Regions from separate parts of the Clostridium bornimense genome, predicted to be linked through region 3. Evidence: riboswitches for the same ligand, from Rfam matches in the RefSeq annotation. Region 3 holds a riboswitch; each other region holds the start of a gene.

Region 1 (3,288 bases), on a different replicon from region 3:
ATAAATGATCCTCCAAAAAGTAATGCCATAGGCACAACATAAATATGTTTTGAACCTACAACCTTCCTAACTAGATGAGGTATTATAAGATCTACAAAACCGATAACACCACTTAAAGCTACAGATGTTCCTGTTAAAATTGCTACTAAAAATAATAATTTCTTTTTTACCCTCTCCGTCTCTACTCCAATAGATTTTGCTTGATCTTCTCCAAAAGATAAAATATCCATTTCTCTAGCATATAACATAACACCAATAAAACCTATTATAAAAAATATACTACCACCTTTTACATAAGACCATCCTTTTAAAGAAAAAGAGCCCATTTGCCAAAGACTTATACTTTCAATATTTTCACTACATAAAGCAGTTATTGTTGTTAATATTGCATTTGCAAATAATGAAAATACCATTCCAGATAAAATTAATGTATTATTTCCCATAGTTTTATCTACTCTTGATGCAAATAACACCACAGCAAAAACTGTAATAAGGCCACATAAGAAACCTACTATTGGTAACATTAATACTCCTAATATAGGAATAGTTATGCCAGTTACAATTACTATACCAACTCCTAATGATGCTCCAGAAGATATTCCTAGAGTATATGGTGATGCCAATGAATTTTTTAAAATTGATTGTATAACAACTCCACTTACAGATAAAGCCGCTCCAACAAGGAAAGCTAACAATACCCTTGGTAACCTAAGTTTCCATATTATTGATACATATCTTTCTTCTATTCCCTCTAAAAGAGGAATTTTAAACATTTTATTTAATATTATTGATATAACATCTTGTATATTAATATTGGAACTTCCAATGGAAGTTCCAATACAAATTACTAAAATAGCTATAAATATAGATATCAATAATATTTTTCTATTCCTATTCATATTTCTCTGGATAAATGGCTTTAGCCATTTCCTTTAATGCTTTAATTATATTTTGAGAAGGTCTAGATGATGCATTTTTATCAATAAGATAAACATTGTTATTCTTTACTGCATTTATTTCTCCCCATCCTTCTCTATTTTTAATAGTATCTATAATATTGTCTACAGGCTCATTTGTCAAAATAACATCTGGGTTGTCTTTAATAATAATTTCTTCACTTGGAGATACCCAACCTTCTTCATTGCCTAAAATATTTTCAGCACCTATTAATTCTATCATTTCATTTAAAAATGTATTTTTACCAAAGCTAAATAAACTTGATGAAGAACCTATTTCAAAATATACTTTTTTCTTATCAGTAATAGTTTTACCTATATCAGCAATTTTTGAAATCTCCTTCTTCATATCATCTATAATTTTTTCACCTTTTTCTTCAGTACCAGTTATATCAGCAATAAAGCTTATATCTTTATATACACCTTCAATACTATCACTACTTGGAATATATACAACTGTAATACCAGCTTCTTTTATTGCTGCAAATGGATCTTCATTTCCAGTTTTATTATGTCCTGAAGCTATTATAATGTCAGGCTCTAAAGATATAATTGTTTCAGCATCGGGATTTCTAAAATCAATTGTAGGTAAATCCTTATCTATACCTTCTATGTCTGTAGAATATTTATCTATGGCAACTAGTTTATCCGATAATCCTAATTCTACTAATACCTCTGTATTTGATGGTGCTGTCGAAATAATTTTTTCTACTTTAGAAGGTAAAGTAAACTTAGTTCCTTCCCTATCTTCCATAGTAATAGATTTTTCACTTCCACATCCAATTAATGAAAGTGTTAACATTGCTATTAGCAATATTAGTGATAAAAATTTTTTTGTTTTTTTCATTTTTATTCTCCTCACGTTTTTATTGAAGGAATTTACATATATGTATACATATTTTGCACAAAAAAATAAAAATAACCCAGGGGTTATTTTATCTTTATGTTCAAAAATAGTATATATTATTATCCCACCCTCAGAAGATAATAATTCATCATAAAATGCAGGTCTCCCGACTTTACTTCATCCTACTCTCTCTTACCTTCCCGCTTTCGCAGTGGCTATAATAAAGATTTCGTCAGTTTCACGGTTACTGGGGTAGTTAAAGATTTTCACTTTATTCCCTATTAAGTCTATAACACATTCTATGTCAATTTTCTTATTGATTATATTATTTTAAGCTATTATTGTCAATACAAACTCTTCACTTAACTTTAAAACCAATAAATTTCACTTTTCCATCAGCATGCTCTCCTGTAACTGAATTTGTAATATGATCACTTCCTACTATTACTTCAAAGTTATTATCAACTTCACTCAATAGAGGCTCTATTACAACTTTAATTATTCTATTAAAAAACATGATTTTTTTATCATATTCTTTACGATGTGCAGCTTCATCACACCCATTTATATGTAATAATATAAAATCTTTTTCCTTTAAAAGTTTTAAAGTCATCTCTAACTTATTTTCTAAATTTGTATCTATATCTCCAGTAGCATCATCTATATTAGGGACTACCATATCTAACACCTTTCCTATTCCTTTAACTAAGTCGATACCTGATACAACAGCAGCTTTTAATCCATGCTTTATATAAAAGCTGGGCAACGTAGTTTTTTTTGATGCTCCCCATGGCCATAATAGAAGATTTGTGTATCCTAAATCACTAAATATTTTTCTAGATTTATCCATAATCTCCGTAATAATATTTCTATCATTTCTATTATCAATAACTTTACCTATGCTAAAATGCGGTGGTGGCAATTGAATTGACTTTATATATTGGTATGGCTCATCTAAAAAAATTAAATTTTTATAAGAACTACAATGCTGAATATAAGGAATAGTTTCTTGTATTCTATCAATAAGCATTTTCCCAATTTCTTTTGATATACCTCCGGTGAAATCTATTAATCTATTATCTGATATTTTAACTATATTGCAACGTAATATAGTCTTTTTTTCTAATTTACTATAACCTCTAGCTATAGATTCAAAATATGCTCTTTCATAAATTTTATATATATTAGCTGGATATCCAAGTATGTTTAATATACAAATTAAGCTTTCTGATTTAAATCCATTAACTCCAGTATCGACTATCTTTTCATCAATACCAATAGATGTATTTTTTACATCTTTTTTCAATACATCTACCAAAAATTCATTTTCATTTTCCTCTAATCCATCTATAATTATTAATACTTTCTTTTTACTCATTTAACACTTCTTCTAATAATTTAACTAGAATTTTATTATCACTATTACTTTTTACCGCAACCCTATAATATCTATTATCCAATCCATAATAGTTTTCACAACTTCTT
Region 2 (3,288 bases), on a different replicon from region 3:
TATTACTTGGCAATTTCTCATCCCTTAATGGGCTAAAATAAATAACTTTTCCTATCTCCTCTAATAATTCTAAATTTTCTTTATAATAAAATCTAAAAGCCTTATCATAAGCAACGGCAATTTTAATTTTTTTATCCTTCATATGAAATAAATCTTCGTATTGATTTACTTCTTTAAAGATTTTCAGTATTTCATCTAAATCGATATATTTTTCCATCATATCAGCAATTATATCAATCTTGTCAAAAAGATTATCTACCTCAATACTCTGTACTAAACCTAAATGTCTATTAGATAATTCTATTTTTTCTTCTCTAGGTAAATATCCAAAAACTTTTATACCGCAGTTTATTTCTATTGCTGGCTTTAATAAATTATAATATCCCTCTGATATATTATTTAATATCACTCCAACAACATTGGCATTTCTAAAATTCTTAAGTCCTTCTATTTCTGCACATAAAGTTACACTTTGACCTTCAGCCGTTAATACTAGAACTATAGGTATATCACCTAATGCCTTTGATATACTATAACTTGAATATTCCTCATCTAATCCTTTACCATCATATAATCCCATAGCACCTTCAATTACTGCTAAATCACCTTCACCTCTAGAAAATGCTGCTTTTACACCATCTTCTCCCATAAGATATAAATCTAAATTTCTTGATGGTACCCCTGTAACCTCACTATGAAATGCAGTATCTATATAATCTGGCCCAGTTTTATACCCCTGAACCTTATATCCTCTATTTTTTAATGCCTTCATTAATCCTAATGTTACAGTAGTCTTTCCTCCACCACTTCTATTTGAAGAAATCATTACACTTTTCATTATCTATGCCCTTTCTTTGTTTCACCAATAGAAATATATCTTCCTTCTATAATATCCTCTATTCTAGTGATATATAATTTATTGAAACTATCTAACTCTCCAAGACCATGAGGATATGTTTTAACTTCTATCCCGGCCTTCTCTAGCATTGATTTCCATGATCCTTCATCATCAGAGGATATATCATTTAAAGTATGATCTCCTGCTACCAACATAAGTGGTATTAACTTAACGGAGTTAATATTTTTACTTTTTACTCTTTTAATAACAGTTTCTATTGTTGGATATCCTTCTACAGTACCTACAAAAATATTGTTATATCCCTCATCTTCTAACACTGATTGAAGACATCCATAAACAGCATTACTAGGATTTGCAGTACCATGCCCTACCATAACAACAGCTTCCTCATCTAGAAAGATATTTTTAACAGCATCAATAAATAAAGAATAATCATTAGGTATACCTTCTACCCCTTGATAATAAAATATAGGTCTTCCTAACTTTAAAGAATTAAACTTTCCCTCATATTGAAGCCTAACCTTATTTATATACTGAAATTCCTCTCCCGGTATTATATGCAATGGTTGCATTATCACCTCTTCGTAACCTTCATTATATAATTTCTCTAAAGCATCCTCGGGAGCATCTATATCCATACCATATTTATCATTAAGCTTTTTTATAATCCTATGTGCAGTAAAAGCCCTTCTCACCTCATAATTAATAAAATAATTTCTTATAGACTCCTCAGCCCTTTCAATTGAGCTTTTTAGAGCCTCTATGTAACTAGTTCCAAAACTTATAACTAAAATTGCTTTTTTCATAAAAACTCCTTTCTAGAACACAGCTTAGAAGGCACAGAGCACAAGTACTAAAAAAAGCTGTCACACGCCTTCGTGCGACAGCTCATTTTTTATCAATAATAAAACCTAAAGTATAATCTACTTAGGTCTCCACTTTTACTGAATTTTGCTTTTGCCTTCCCACCGAAGTAAGCATAACTTTAGGCAGGTCTCCTGACTTAAGCATCAACCGCCTCTTCTCCTTCCCAACAAAAGTAGTCAGTGGATAAATGAAGATTTGTCTGCTTTTACAGTAGCGGGGGCTGTAGTGGACTTTCACCACTTTCCCTTTTAATTTTGAATAATTAAGATTATATTCAAAAACCCAAAATTGTCCTATTTAATTAAGGTAATTATACACTATATCATTATAATTCACAACATATTAACAATCATCATAAATCACCTGCTATTAATTCTATAAAATAATAGGTATTGCACAACATTTATTTATAAAATATCATGCAATACCCATATATTATAGTCTCTTTTATAACGTATTATTACACTATAAAAACTACTAATTATTTAAATTATCTTTATATTTATCTGTTTCTAATTTATCTTTATATATTGATTTTAATTTAGCTTCTACACCATTAGTAAGTATATCTTGTTTTAATTGATATTTAAGTCCAGTTTCTCTATCAACAATTTGAATTAAGAAATACCCAAACTTTAAATTTCCATCATCATCTTTAGTAGACTCTACTATATCTGATTTTTCACCAACATTTAAATTCTTTACTGCTTCAACGAAGTTAGCATCTATACTAGACATGTCTTCTGAATCTGTATCCATAAATCCAAAGAACCCACCATTACTTGCTCCTGAATCTGTTGAGTATGTTGCAGCTATCTCATCAATTGATTTTCCTGCATCTAATTCTTTCTTAGCAGCTTCAATTTTTTCTTTGTCTGAATTTACAATATAAAGAACAGCTTTTTGGTTTTCCATAGCATCATAATCTTCTTTATTGTCTTCTTTATACTTTTCCATTGCTGATTCATTAGAACTTACTTCTAATAAGTGTTCTCCAGCAACTTTAGAATAATACATTTCCCCTAATACCTCTTTCATTTCATCTAAAGTAAGATTAAATTGAGCCTTTGCCTTTTCTTCAAAATCATCATCAGTAGCCCCTAAAGCACTCTTATAATATTCCATTTGTTCGTCAACATATTTTTCTTTATCCTCATCGTTAACTTCGATATTATTATCTTTTATATACATCTGTACCAATTCATTATAAACTAATTCATCTAATTTACTTTGTTTTGCAGATTCATAGTATGATTTTGCTGTATCATCCTTAAGAAAATCTTCTCCATAGTTTTCTATTAGAGTTGCTTCATAATCTTTTAATTCACTCTCTACTTGAGATCTCTTTATTACAGTATCTCCAACCTTTGCAACTATTTGTTTTCCTTTAGCTTTATCAGTCTTTTCTAGCACAGCACATGATGTTAATCCCATAGTTGCAAATATAAGACCAATAGCAATAACTGTATTTCTTATTTTCTTCAATTTTATTTCCTCCACCTTCTTTGTTTTATATGATAAACTGCTTCTCACAATACTTCATAGTATATATAGTATTATTT
Region 3 (3,288 bases):
GCAAAATGAAAACTTCTGCTAAATCCCGACTTGGTTATGTGGACTTTAAAACTTCTTGCTTATCCTTCGGTAGAACTGCTGGAAACTTATTGATATTATCAATAAAAAAAGCAAATGGTTACTATGATGCTATAGAATCTCGTTGTTACAATGGGGAAATGCTATTTTTAGAAGAAGCCAAGCCATTAAAAATTTCTCAATTATTATATTCAGTGGGGTATTTTATTCTTTTAATAATACTATGGATAATAACTAAATAAGAGGTGATATAATGAAGAATCCAATATTAGAAATAAGAAATTTGAACTACAGCTACAATTCTGATAAGAAAGCTTTAAATAATATTACCTTATCTATTAACAAAGGCGAAAAAATAGCTTTTCTTGGTGCAAATGGTGCTGGAAAATCTACTTTTTTTCTTAATCTCAATGGTGTTTTACATCCTGATAGTGGTGATATTATTTATGATGGAATTATAATGACTTCCAAGAATCTAAATACTTTAAGAAAAAATATCGGTATGGTGTTTCAAGATGCTGATAATCAAATTATAGCTTCAACAGTTTTCTCTGAGGTATCCTTTGGTCCTATGAATATGAAGCTTCCTATTGAAGAAGTAAAGTCTAGAGTAACCGAATCCTTAGAATACATGAATATTACATCTCTTAAGGACAGGCCTCCCCATTACCTCAGTGGTGGTGAAAAAAAGCGTGTCACTATTGCCGATATAATTGCAATGAAATCTGAGATAATAATATTTGATGAACCAACAGCATCACTGGATCCTTTAAATATTAATTTACTTGAAGATGTACTAAGTAAACTTTATGATGATGGAAAAACTCTATTAATTTCTACCCATGATGTAGATTTTGCATATAAGTGGGCTACCCGTATTATCTTATTTGCTAATGGTACAATAATTGCCGACGATATACCTGTTAATATCTTTAAAAATCAAAGTATTTTAAAAGAAGCAAATTTAAAAACACCAATATTATTTGATGTATATGAGATGCTTAAAGAAAAAAATAATGTGACAACCTTATCTTATCCAAGAACTATAGATGAGATGAAATTATTAATTGACAATTTATAGAATGCCATTGTAATATATAAGTGGTTATTAATTACAATTTAAATGCAAAAGGTGCCTGTGTTTCTCCGCAGGATAATAGGGAAAAGGGTGAAAGTCCCTTACGGTCCCGCCGCTGTGTTGGTATAGTTGTATCTTAATTTTATGTCACTGGGAAACTGGGAAGACAAGATATAATGTTTGAAGCCAGAGTCAGAATACCTGCCTTTTGCATACGAAGATATTTAGTTACGAGCGATGACTAAATATTTAGTAGAACACTTTTTTAATATTAAAAAGTGTTAGTTTAAGATGCAATTCTAATGACTGGGAATCATTAGTTAATGTGTCTTTTTTTATTTTAAGGAGGAATCACAATGAAAAATCACAAAAAACTTACCATCTTTGCAATTATTTTTGCTACAGTATTCAGTATTAATCCTATAGCAAATGCAATGCATATCATGGAAGGATATCTTCCAGTTAAGTATTGTGTAACTTGGGGACTAATCTCATTACCATTTCTTATTTTAGGCTTTATTTCTATAAAGAAAACTGTCTCTGCTAACAGAAAGTCACTAACTATCTTAGCTATGGCTGGAGCCTTTATCTTTGTAATATCATCACTAAAAATACCATCAGTAACTGGAAGTTGTTCACATATGACTGGTACAGGCCTTGGTGCAATATTATTTGGACCTTTTGCTGTCAGTATTTTAGGAATAATAGTCCTTTTATTCCAAGCTATTTTATTAGCTCATGGTGGAATAACTACATTAGGAGCTAATACATTTTCTATGGCAATAGCTGGTCCAATTATATCTTTCGCACTTTATAAATTATCCATTAAGTTTAAATGTAATAGAAAAGTAGCTGTTTTCCTTGCTGCTGCTATGGGAGATTTAGCTACTTATTGTATAACTAGTTTACAATTAGCTATGGCTTATCCATCACCAGAAGGCGGTATACCTGCTTCTATTGTAAAATTTTTAGGCGTATTTGCTCCAACACAATTACCATTAGCTATTATAGAAGGTATCCTTACTGTAATAATAGTTATGGCACTTGAAACATATGCAAAATCTGAATTAACTATTTTAGGTTTTTTAAAGGGGGATAAGATTCATGAGTAAAAATAAAAGAACTGTACTTATATTGTTAGTAATTGCTGCTGCCATTGCAATTATTCCTTTATTCACCTTAAAAGGTGCTGAATTTGGTGGCTCTGATGATGCTGGAAGTGTTATGATCAGTGAAATTCAAGGTGAAGAACACGAGCCTTGGTTCACTCCAATTATGGAAACCCTTATCGATGGTGAACTTCCTGGAGAGGTTGAAAGCCTTCTATTTTGTGTACAAACAGGAATTGGTGTTGGTATAATTTCCTTCTTCATGGGTCGTTTCGTAGAACGAAAAAAGTTGGAAAATAATTAGAAAATTTTATAATGTATAGTATTTCTATATTGTTACTTTTAAAAACCAGAAATTACAGCTTAAATTTCTGGTTTTTTATATTCCTTCTATCTAGATTTGTTTGCACCTAAATGTGGAATCTATATTAAAATACATTTTCACCTTGTAAAATGGGATTATTGCAAAACTAACTTTTCAGTTACCTCTTTCAATGATACCTTTTGTTGTTTTCACTAAAAATTAATTTTTTTATGTCTCATACCAACATTTAAAACAAGTGCTAAACTCATAAAATATACAAGCATAGAACTACCTCCATAACTCATAAAAGGTAGTGTTATCCCTGTTATCGGCATTAATCCAATACTCATACCCATATTCTCTAAAATTGAGAATAACATCGATCCTGTAACCCCAGCTACAAGTATTGATCCAAAAACATCTTTTGATTCCTTAGCTATATTAATCATTCTAAAAATCATAATTCCATACAGCATCAAAAGACCAAAAGAGCCAATAAATCCCCATTCTTCGCCAACTACTGAGAAAATAAAATCAGTCCATGCTTCTGGGATAAATCCACCTTTTGTTTGACTTCCATTTTTATATCCACTTCCAGTAAATCCACCAGATCCTATAGCAATTTTAGATTGTATCACATGATATCCCTTTCCTAAAGGATCTCTTGAAGGATCTATAAAAGTCATAATACGTTCTTTTTGATATGGTTGAATTAAACCACTATTCCATACTACTGCAATTGAAATAAACAAAAGTAAAAATCCTCCACCAATAATCTT

What was found. Region 3 has a riboswitch for cobalamin ahead of CM240_RS15970 (energy-coupling factor ABC transporter permease). Riboswitches for the same ligand answer to the same signal wherever they lie in the genome.
Region 1: linked by a shared signal. The riboswitch ahead of CM240_RS05695 (ABC transporter substrate-binding protein) and the one ahead of CM240_RS15970 (energy-coupling factor ABC transporter permease) in region 3 are both predicted to bind cobalamin.
Region 2: linked by a shared signal. The riboswitch ahead of CM240_RS02375 (sirohydrochlorin cobaltochelatase) and the one ahead of CM240_RS15970 (energy-coupling factor ABC transporter permease) in region 3 are both predicted to bind cobalamin.

What each region holds. Positions count from the first base shown of each region.
Region 1 covers NZ_HG917868.1:1,291,649-1,294,936, reverse strand. Annotated here, with positions in the region: gene CM240_RS05700 (FecCD family ABC transporter permease) at 1-899, opposite strand, end outside; gene CM240_RS05695 (ABC transporter substrate-binding protein) at 892-1,803, opposite strand; cobalamin riboswitch at 1,943-2,118, opposite strand; gene CM240_RS16805 (alkaline phosphatase family protein) at 2,162-3,181, opposite strand; gene cobD (threonine-phosphate decarboxylase CobD) at 3,174-3,288, opposite strand, start outside.
Region 2 covers NZ_HG917868.1:520,659-523,946, reverse strand. Annotated here, with positions in the region: gene CM240_RS02380 (cobyrinic acid a,c-diamide synthase CobB) at 1-838, opposite strand, end outside; gene CM240_RS02375 (sirohydrochlorin cobaltochelatase) at 838-1,665, opposite strand; cobalamin riboswitch at 1,831-2,027, opposite strand; gene CM240_RS02370 (SurA N-terminal domain-containing protein) at 2,204-3,211, opposite strand.
Region 3 covers NZ_HG917869.1:557,703-560,990, forward strand. Annotated here, with positions in the region: gene cbiQ (cobalt ECF transporter T component CbiQ) at 1-260, shown strand, start outside; gene CM240_RS15965 (energy-coupling factor ABC transporter ATP-binding protein) at 272-1,099, shown strand; cobalamin riboswitch at 1,132-1,319, shown strand; gene CM240_RS15970 (energy-coupling factor ABC transporter permease) at 1,453-2,208, shown strand; gene CM240_RS15975 (energy-coupling factor ABC transporter substrate-binding protein) at 2,201-2,509, shown strand; gene rodA (rod shape-determining protein RodA) at 2,722-3,288, opposite strand, start outside.